DNA from 3 places in the Lysinibacillus irui genome. Region 3 is predicted to be linked to each of the others. Evidence: riboswitches for the same ligand, from Rfam matches in the RefSeq annotation. Region 3 holds a riboswitch; each other region holds the start of a gene.
What was found. A riboswitch is a leader RNA that binds a small molecule or an ion and turns the genes downstream of it on or off. The one in region 3 is predicted to bind lysine.
Positions count from the first base shown of each region.

Region 1 (3,217 bases), 1.0 Mb from region 3:
ATGGACAAGAAAAAAACCCCAGCCGTACAATGAAATCAGGTCTGGTCAACCGACTTCGTACGAAAGGGGCTCCAAATGGATAATAAAAGTTTAGCACACACGACATGGAATTGTAAGTATCACATCGTCTTTGCGCCAAAATATAGAAGGCAGATTATTTATGGAAAAATCAAAGCAGATATAGGTAGAATTCTTCGCCAGTTATGTGAAAGAAAAGGAGTAGAAATCATTGAAGCTACAGCTTGTCCTGATCATATTCATATGTTGGTGAGTATTCCACCAAAAATAAGTGTTTCATCGTTTGTAGGTTATTTGAAAGGGAAGATTAGTTTAATGATATTCGATCGGCATGCGAACCTGAAATACAAATATGGAAATAGGAAGTTTTGGTGTCGCGGATATTATGTAGATACAGTAGGTCGAAACAGAAAAATCATACAGGAATATATAAAAAATCAATTGCAAGAGGATATTCTTGAGGATCAAATGACTATGAAAGAATTCATTGATCCATTTACAGGAGAAGAAATACAAGCAAAAAAGCGAAAATAATAAAACCACTTTAGTGGTAGCGTGAAAACGGAGTGCGGTTGGCGGACCTTTCAGTGTGTCTTTAGACATGGGCCAGTACCCCAGCGTTTCACGCGTAGAGCAAACCACCAGTTAGACTGGTGGTTCTGATTGTGCATAATGAAATCTTTCGACCGATTCTATTTTTGAAAGAGTACTAATGTTATATCGTATAGAGGAGCAAAAAAGAAATAAACACAACTTTTCTCACATAGAAAACATACTCTATAATAAAAATATGTTGTAATTTTCAGAAATATTGACGAAAGCTCAATGATTTAAAATGGATAGAGAACGCATAATAACCTAATATTGTCATTAGTCAGAAAAATGTTAAAATCGTCTTGACGAACATATTAGTTTTATAGTAGTATCTAAATATCAATTAAATAAACAAACCTCACGAATGTTACCAGTGAGGTAGAGGCGCGGTATTTATTAGTTCATTGTTGAGTACAAGCAAGCGAAGACGCAATGAAGAAGGAAATATCGCCGAAGTATAAAAGGAGCTCGTACTTTTATGCTGGGTCTGCAGTGAATAAGTGCAGGACTGTCCTAGTAAATTGATTTCCAGGTTTACTAGGTTGTGCTATCTCGGAAATATGGAAATAATAGTGAGGATTTGGGCAACTGTCATAAAAGGTAAGACCTAAGTTCAATAAACTTAGGTCTTTTTTAGTACAGTTGTCTTATTTTTTTACAGAAAAGGGGAGTTTTTCATGAAAAGAAAATGGTTGTTAGTAATGATCTCTATCATGACAGCAATTGTGCTAGCTGCATGTGGCACTAGCGACAAAAAAGACGGCGGTTCAGGTGATGCTGGCGCGGACAAGGAAGAAGGCGGCGGTGAATTCCGCATTGGAATGGAGGCTGGCTACCCACCATTCAACTGGACACAGCAGGACGATGCTAATGGCGCGGTAAAAATTGCTGATAATGCAGAGTATGCAGGCGGCTATGATGTACAAATGGCGAAAAAAATCGCTGAAGGCTTAGGCAAAGAGCTAGTTATCGTAAAAATGGAATGGGACGGCTTAGTACCAGCGCTACAATCAAACAAAATTGATGCAATCATTGCGGGTATGTCACCAACAGAAGAACGTAAGAAAACAATCGACTTTACTGAAAACTACTACACGTCGGATTTCGTAATGGTGATTAAAAAGGGTAGCAAATATGAAGGGGCAAAATCAATTCAAGATTTCTCTGGTGCAAAAATTACATCCCAATTAAATACATCGAACTACACAGTTATTGATCAAATTAAAGGTGTAGACAAACAAACTGCTATGGAAAGCTTCCCGGCAATGCGTGTCGCTTTAGAGGCTGGCAAAATTGATGGTTATGTAGCAGAACGTCCAGAAGGAATTTCCGCTGCAGCAGCGAACGATAAGTTCACATATGTTGCATTTGAAGAAGGCTTTGATACAGATCTTTCTAACACTTCAATTGCTGTAGGTTTACGCAAAGAAGATGCAAATCGTGAAAAAATTAACGAAATATTAAAAGGTATTACAGAGGACGATCGTCAAGCCATTATGGAAGAAGCGATTAAGAATCAACCAGCAGCACAATAATGACAAGGCACGGACTAGTTGCTGGTCCGTGCATGATCATTTCATCATTATCAAAATGAGAACCTCTCTACATAATGATAATGTCCTAGCGTGACAAATCATAGAATGGTAGAAAGAGCTAGGACACGAAAAAGATAAGCAAGCAACATGACATTGTAAGGAGGAACATCATGAGTCTTGAATGGATAATTTCAATTATTGAAAACAACTGGCAAATGTTTTTACGAGGTGCGTATTATACGTTACTGATTTCGATTATTAGTACAATTATTGGTGCATTCATCGGATTTTTCATCGGAATTATGCATACGATTCCAGTTCGTAAAAAAGGAATAAAATTTTATAGCCTGAAGCTTATTAATTTTATCCTAACATGCTATGTTGAATTTTTCCGTGGTACACCAATGATTGTACAGGCTATGGTTGTCTACTACGGATTAGATATCGCGTTTGGAATTGACATGCATTTTATCACAGCAGGTATTTTAGTCGTTTCTCTTAATACAGGGGCATACATGGCAGAGATTGTGCGTGGTGGGATTGTATCGATTGATAATGGTCAATACGAGGCAGCATCAGCGATTGGGATGAATCACTTCCAAATCATGCTTCACGTAGTCCTGCCGCAAGTAGCACGTAACGTTTTACCAGCAACAGGTAACCAACTAATTATGAATATTAAAGATACAGCCGTATTAAATGTCATCGGCGTAACAGAGTTATTCTTCCAAACAAAATCAATTTCAGGTAACAACTTCCGTTATTTTGAATCGTTCTTTGTCGCATGTGTTCTTTATTTCATTATGACATTTACCGCATCTCGCATCCTTCTATATGTTGAAAAACGTTTGGATGGACCGGATGCCTATCAAAAAGAACAAAAAGAAGCAGTATAGGGGGACGCACAAATGGCAGTCATTAAAATCGAACATTTAAGTAAATCATTTGGACGTAACCAAGTGTTAAAAGATGTGAATTTCCAAGTGGAAAAAGGCGAGGTTGTTTGTTTAATTGGTTCCTCTGGTTCTGGTAAGTCTACACTACTTCGTTGCATAAATTTATTAGAAACA
Region 1 is NZ_CP113527.1:2,143,367-2,146,583, forward strand. Features, by position in the region: gene tnpA (IS200/IS605 family transposase) at 76-552, shown strand; lysine riboswitch at 984-1,170, shown strand; gene OU989_RS10755 (transporter substrate-binding domain-containing protein) at 1,290-2,147, shown strand; gene OU989_RS10760 (amino acid ABC transporter permease) at 2,318-3,043, shown strand; gene OU989_RS10765 (amino acid ABC transporter ATP-binding protein) at 3,056-3,217, shown strand, end outside.
Region 1: it holds a riboswitch for lysine, as region 3 does, so the genes downstream of both, OU989_RS10755 (transporter substrate-binding domain-containing protein) here and OU989_RS16090 (aspartate kinase) in region 3, are expected to answer to the same signal.

Region 2 (3,217 bases), 1.5 Mb from region 3:
AGCATAGAAAATGGTTTAGCAATATAATCATCTGCACCTAAGCCTAACCCTAAAGCTTTATCTACATCACTATCCTTTGCTGACATAATGATGATAGGAAGCGCTGCTTGTTCTCGAATTATTTTTAGTACTTCTAATCCATTAAGTTTAGGAATCATAATATCTAAGATAACTAAATCAAATGAATGGTTTAAACAATACTGTAATGCCTCTTCTCCATTCTTTGCAGTTGTAACACCGAAGCCTTCCAATAGTAAAAAGTTTTCTACCATTTCACGAATAGCCTCATCATCTTCAACTAGTAAAATATGTTTTTGCATTTTCATGCACCTCTTCCTAACTAAAAAGCCATTAGTATGACTTTCCACATCTATAGTATATTACCATATATATGATATAGATTAAGAAATAAATTTAACGCCCAAATATAAAAAAGCCGTCCTATCAACCGTCATACAACGGTATACAGAACAGCTTTTCTATTTAATCCTCCACTTTTAAATCACACTCATTAAGTGGAAGCATTTTTGTTTTATGTTTAATTTTATAGCCTAACCATAATAGTAAGAAAAATGGAATTCCAATATAAGAAACTAGAATACCGTACCAATCGATTTTGTCTCCTGTAAAGGCTGTGTAATTTTGTCCAATGACCACAATCATACAAACTGTAAAGGCGAATAGTGGTCCGAATGGATACAATTTTGCTTTATAAGGTAATAGCTTTGGATCTAAGCCCTGTGCGTCGAATGCACGACGGAAACGATAATGACTAAATGCAATGCCAAGCCATGCAATAAAGCCAGACATTCCAGAGGCATTTAATAGCCAGATATACACCACACCGTCACCGAAAAATGACGCTAAAAATGCTAAACAGCCTACAGCTAATGTTGCTAGTAGCGCGTAAATTGGAATACCACGGCGACTAAGCTTTGTAAAGATTTTAGGCGCATGACCATCCACCGCTAATTGCCATAACATACGAGATGATGCATAAAGCCCTGAGTTACCTGCTGATAGCATAGCCGTTAAAATAATAGCGTTCATTAACGACGCAGCAAAGGCGATACCTAAGCGATCAAACACTAATGTAAATGGTGATACTGCAATATCTTCTGATAATAGGCGCTCATCTGTGAAAGGAATCAGCATTCCTATTGCACCAATTGCTAAAATATAGAATAAAAGAATACGCCAGAATACGGATTTTACAGCTTTCGGAATATTTTTACCTGGATCATCAGTTTCACCAGCTGTTATACCTAGAAGCTCTGTTCCTTGGAATGAAAACCCTGCAGCCAGGAAAATACCAAAGGTAGCAAGGAAGCCCCCATGGAATGGCCCATCACTAATAAAGAAATTTGTGAAGCCTACAGGTGCCTGACCACCTAAAATACCAAAAATCATTAATAAACTAATAATAATAAAAACAATGACCGTTGCTACTTTAATCATAGCAAACCAATATTCACTTTCACCATAGCTCTTTACAGAAAGTAAATTAAACGTTAGCACAACAGCAATAAATAATACTGTCCAAAGTGCTGATGAGCTATCTGGGAACCAATATTTCATTATTAAAGACACTGCTGCAATTTCTGCTGCAATCGTAATTGCCCAGTTATACCAATAGTTCCAACCTAAAGCGAAGCCTAGTGCTGGATCTACGAATTTTGTTGCATACGTACTAAATGAACCTGATGATGGCATATAAGCAGCCATCTCTCCTAAGCTCGTCATTAGGAAGTACACCATAACACCAATTAAGGCATAGGCAAGCAATGCGCCTCCTGGCCCTGCTTGTGCAATGGCACCACCACTAGCTAAAAATAGCCCCGTACCAATTGTACCGCCTAAAGAAATCATTGTAATATGACGGCTTTTTAATTCTTTTTTCAGCTTTGGTTCGTTATGACCGAGCTGATTTACTTTTATTTCACTCACGATATAGCTTCCTTCCTATTTATGAGGCAAAAAAATGCCATCACATGAACAATGTGATGGCTAAGTTAATCCTCAGTTTTTCCTAAATGATAGCTCAACACGTTGTACAAACGTGACAGTTCTGTTCCTTTCGGAGACAGCCCCAGCATGAGGTTTTCAAGTCCCCTCACACTTCGGCAATATTTCCTTTCAGCTAATCTCATCAATGCTTGTCATTTCAATTAGCATACTTATAAATATCGCGACCTCTACCTCAATACAAACATGAGGCATATAATTATTAAATTTATGATGATTATTATACTAACATAAGACCATAGACATTTCAACAACACGGAAAATGTTCTGTATTTTATGAATCTTCTACTATTTTTAATAGTGTGATAAAGTGTTATAGTAGTTCAATTAGAATGGTTAATAACAGGGGGGAGTTATTTTGACTACAAATGATCATTCCGCTAGTTATCCAAGTAAAAAAATTAGCTGGAAAGGAACAACATTACTTTTAGTCTTTGGGGTTATTTTTATTGCCTCTACATTACGAATGCCATTAACTGTTGTTGGTCCAATCATATCCTTTATCCGTGATGATCTTGGTATCTCTAATGTATTAGCAGGCTTTCTAACAACTATTCCATTGCTTGCTTTTGCCATCATATCGCCTTTTGCACCTATCGTAGCACGTAAACTAGGGCTTGAGCTTACTTTATTTTTATCCACTATTCTATTGGCCTTAGGGATAGTTCTACGCTCACTTGGAACAACAGGATTACTTATATTTGGTACTATGCTAATTGGCGTAGCAATATCTTTTGGAAATGTACTCATTCCAGGATTACTAAAATTGAAATTTCCATACCATGTAGGCTTACTGATGGCCTTCTTCACCATGTCCATGAATTTAACTGCTGGCCTTGGCGCAGGTATTAGCTATCCAATAGCTAATTCATCATTAGGCTGGCAAGGGGCTTTGGCCATTGCTCTTGTACTTGTTGTCGTTACGATTTTAATTTGGATACCTCAATTAAAATCAAATAAACCTGAACCAACTACCTCATCTAAAAAGTCAGGTCCACCACTATGGAAATCACCTGTTACGTGGGCCGTCACAGGCGCAATGGGTTTACAGTCTTTATTATTCTACACGACTGCAGCTTGGATTCCAGAAATCTATATTGCCCAAGGATTAGCTCCTGATAAGGCTGGCTGGATGTTTTCTATTATGCAATTCTCTCAAGTTCCAATGGCATTAGCTGTGCCTATTATTGCT
Region 2 is NZ_CP113527.1:226,229-229,445, reverse strand. Features, by position in the region: gene OU989_RS01170 (response regulator transcription factor) at 1-320, opposite strand, end outside; gene OU989_RS01165 (amino acid permease) at 484-1,947, opposite strand; lysine riboswitch at 2,030-2,206, opposite strand; gene OU989_RS01160 (CynX/NimT family MFS transporter) at 2,384-3,217, shown strand, end outside.
Region 2: it holds a riboswitch for lysine, as region 3 does, so the genes downstream of both, OU989_RS01165 (amino acid permease) here and OU989_RS16090 (aspartate kinase) in region 3, are expected to answer to the same signal.

Region 3 (3,217 bases):
AACAATGTTAAACACTCCATCTCCTACAATCTCATCATTTGGTTATGAGATCATTCGCGATCATATTCTATCTTCTATACTTGGTAAACATGAAGATGATGTCCTTTATTGGGCAGGTAAAGAGCTTGCACGTAAGTTTCCATGTAAAAGTCAAGACGAACTTATCGCATTTTTCGCAGATGCCTGTTGGGGTACATTAGCGTTATTAAAAGAATCAAAGGATGGTCGCATTTTCGAATTGACTAATGACCCAGAAATATTACAAATCAAACAACGTAGCTTTAGACTTGAGGCGGGATTTATAGCTGAACAAATTCAATTAGCTAAAGGCTATCTTACAGAATGCTATGAAGAAAAACGAGAAAAGCAACACCATGTCATGTTTACAGTCAAATGGGATGTTAAGGAACGTATTATGAATACCATCCCTACAGAGTAATGAAAAGGATTGCCTCCCTTATATGGGATGACAATCCTTTTTTCTTCCTATCATTTCGAACAATTACATAAAATGCTGTTTCTTCTATTATTATATATAAAGTGCTTGCTCTAAATTAAATTCATCATGTAATGCATTTGCTGCACGGATCATATCATCCTGTGGTACGACAACTGATACTTTTATTTCAGATGTGCTAACCATTTTTACGGGAATGTTTTCATGGCGTAATCGATCAAACATACGGGCAGCAACACCAGGATTAGACGCCATACCTGAACCAATAATGGAAACTTTCGCTAACCCTATTTCGAAGTCAGCAAAGCTAAAGCCAAGTGATACTTTGCTATCTTCTAGAACCCGCAATGCTTCCGCAAATTCCTCTTTTAAAATGGAAAAAGATACAGTCGGCTTTAATCCATCAATAATCGCTTGAACAATAATATCTACATTGATCCGATTTTCTGCTAGGGTGGTAAACATATCGGCTAATGAACCTTCGCTATAGGCATCATACCCAACTGTTAACCGAATAATATCTGCTTCAAAAGCTACACCGCGAACTACTAAATTTTTCTCCATTTCCACTTCCTCCTTCAATAAAGTACCTACCGACTCTACTGAACTAGAGCGGATGATAACTGGTAATTGAAACTTCTTCGCTAACTCTACTGCCCGTGGATGTATAACATGTGAACCTAAATTGGATAGTTCCAACATTTCATCGTAAGAAATTTCCTGTAGCTTTTGGGCATTTGTAACATAGCGTGGATCGGCTGTATAAACACCATCCACATTGCTATATATATCAACTCTCTCTGCCTCTAAACCTATGGCAAGAGCTACAGCTGTTGTTTCCGCTCCACCCTTTCCAAGAGTTGTTATATTATAATCGTCGTCAACACCCTGTTCTCCAGCAATGACTACAATTTGGCCTTGTTCAAAATGTTCTTCAATACGATGGACATCTAAATTGTCTATACGTGCATGTCGATACATACGATCCGTATGAATACCTGCCTGCCATCCAGTTAATGACACTGCCTTATAGCCTGCTTCTTGTAATGCAATAGCAAATAAAGAGCTAGATAATTGAGTACATGTGGACATCACTGCAGCTAATTCTCGCTTTGACACATCGTCAGTGAAACGCTTCACCATCATCTTTACGTCTTTTGCAGTTTGTCCCATTGCCGCTACTACCACTACTACATCAAACCCTTTATCCTTCTCAGCAATAGCTTTTCGAGCCATTTCTTGGATGTGGCCCGTTGATGCTAATGTAGCTCCTCCAAACTTCATCACAATTCTAGCCATTTTTTTGTTCCCCTTTCCAGTCTGCGTATTTCACTTAACTTCGAAGTGTAAAAACAGTCTCTAGAAAACTAAAAAAGCAACTTCCACATAACGTGAAAGCTGCTTATAACATGTACAATAATCGTAACTTGCGCATGTGTGATAGCTCTCCGAAACGTTTAGAATCGACAGTCTTACATTTCTTAAATGCAAAACCAGTACAACAAAGGAAACAACAATGCTGTACTTCGGCAAGCTCCCCTTTCACACAATGTCTCTGGACTTGTTCATCCTCCATTGTGCTATTCTTGAATCTTGCACCTCTATCATCACCTTAAAAGTGAAGTATTAAATTTATTAGCCCTGGCGTCCACTAACTAGCCATCCAAAGGGCTGTTTAACATTGAACAACAATGTTATTTACAACCTTAGCACATGTCTATTCCTTTGACAACGATTCTTGCTGAAAATAGGAGTAAATTTGGCTTGCTAACTTAGCAGGCATACCAGCCTCCTGTAAAGCTAGTTCGCTCGCCTCTCGAATTTTTTTGACTGACCCAAAATGTTTAAGCAACTGTTGCTTACGTTTAGGTCCTATCCCTTCGATTTGATCAAGGACAGATTGAATAGCATGCTTCTCATGCTGTTGACGCAAGAACGTAATAGCAAAGCGATGGACTTCATCTTGAATTCGTTGTAACAAATAAAAACCATCACTTGTACGCTTTAAGGCGATCACTTCTGGCGGATCACCAAACAATAGCTGCGATGTATTATGCTTGTCATCCTTTGCTAAACCCGCAATTGGTATAACAAGCCCTAGTTCATCTTCTAATACTTCACGAGCTACTTCCATTTGCCCTTTTCCTCCATCAATGAGGACTAAATCTGGTAATGGTAAACCCTCTTTTAAAACCCTCGTATAACGACGACGGATGACCTCCTGCATAGCGCCATAATCATCATGCTTGGCTGCTGAACGCGTTTTGTATTTACGATATTCCTTTCTTGCAGGCTTTCCATCAATGAAAACAACCATAGCAGAGACGGCATCCGTGCCATGCATATGACTATTATCAAAAGCTTCGATTCGTAATGGCGTCGTTATACCCATTGCCTCACCAAGAGCCTCACAAGCACCAATTGTACGTTCTTCTTGTCGTTCAATCAGCTGGAATTTAGCTGCCACAGCTATTTCAGCATTTTTGGTCGCTAAATCTACCAATTCCTTTTTCTGTCCTCGTTTTGGTGTGAGTACTTTGATATCTAATAATTCCGTTAAAATGGCTGCATCAATGGCTTGTGGAATAAAAACTTCTTTTGGCTTAATATGCTCAGGTTTCTCATAGAAACGCCCAACAAATGTTAAAAATTCTTCTTCAGCATCTTGATAGATCGGGAAAATGGAGACATCACGTTCTATTAATTTACCTTGTCGGACAAAAAATACTTGTACACACATCCATCCTTTTTCAACAGCAT
Region 3 is NZ_CP113527.1:3,187,345-3,190,561, forward strand. Features, by position in the region: gene OU989_RS16085 (YslB family protein) at 5-439, shown strand; gene OU989_RS16090 (aspartate kinase) at 530-1,756, opposite strand; lysine riboswitch at 1,891-2,069, opposite strand; gene uvrC (excinuclease ABC subunit UvrC) at 2,175-3,217, opposite strand, start outside.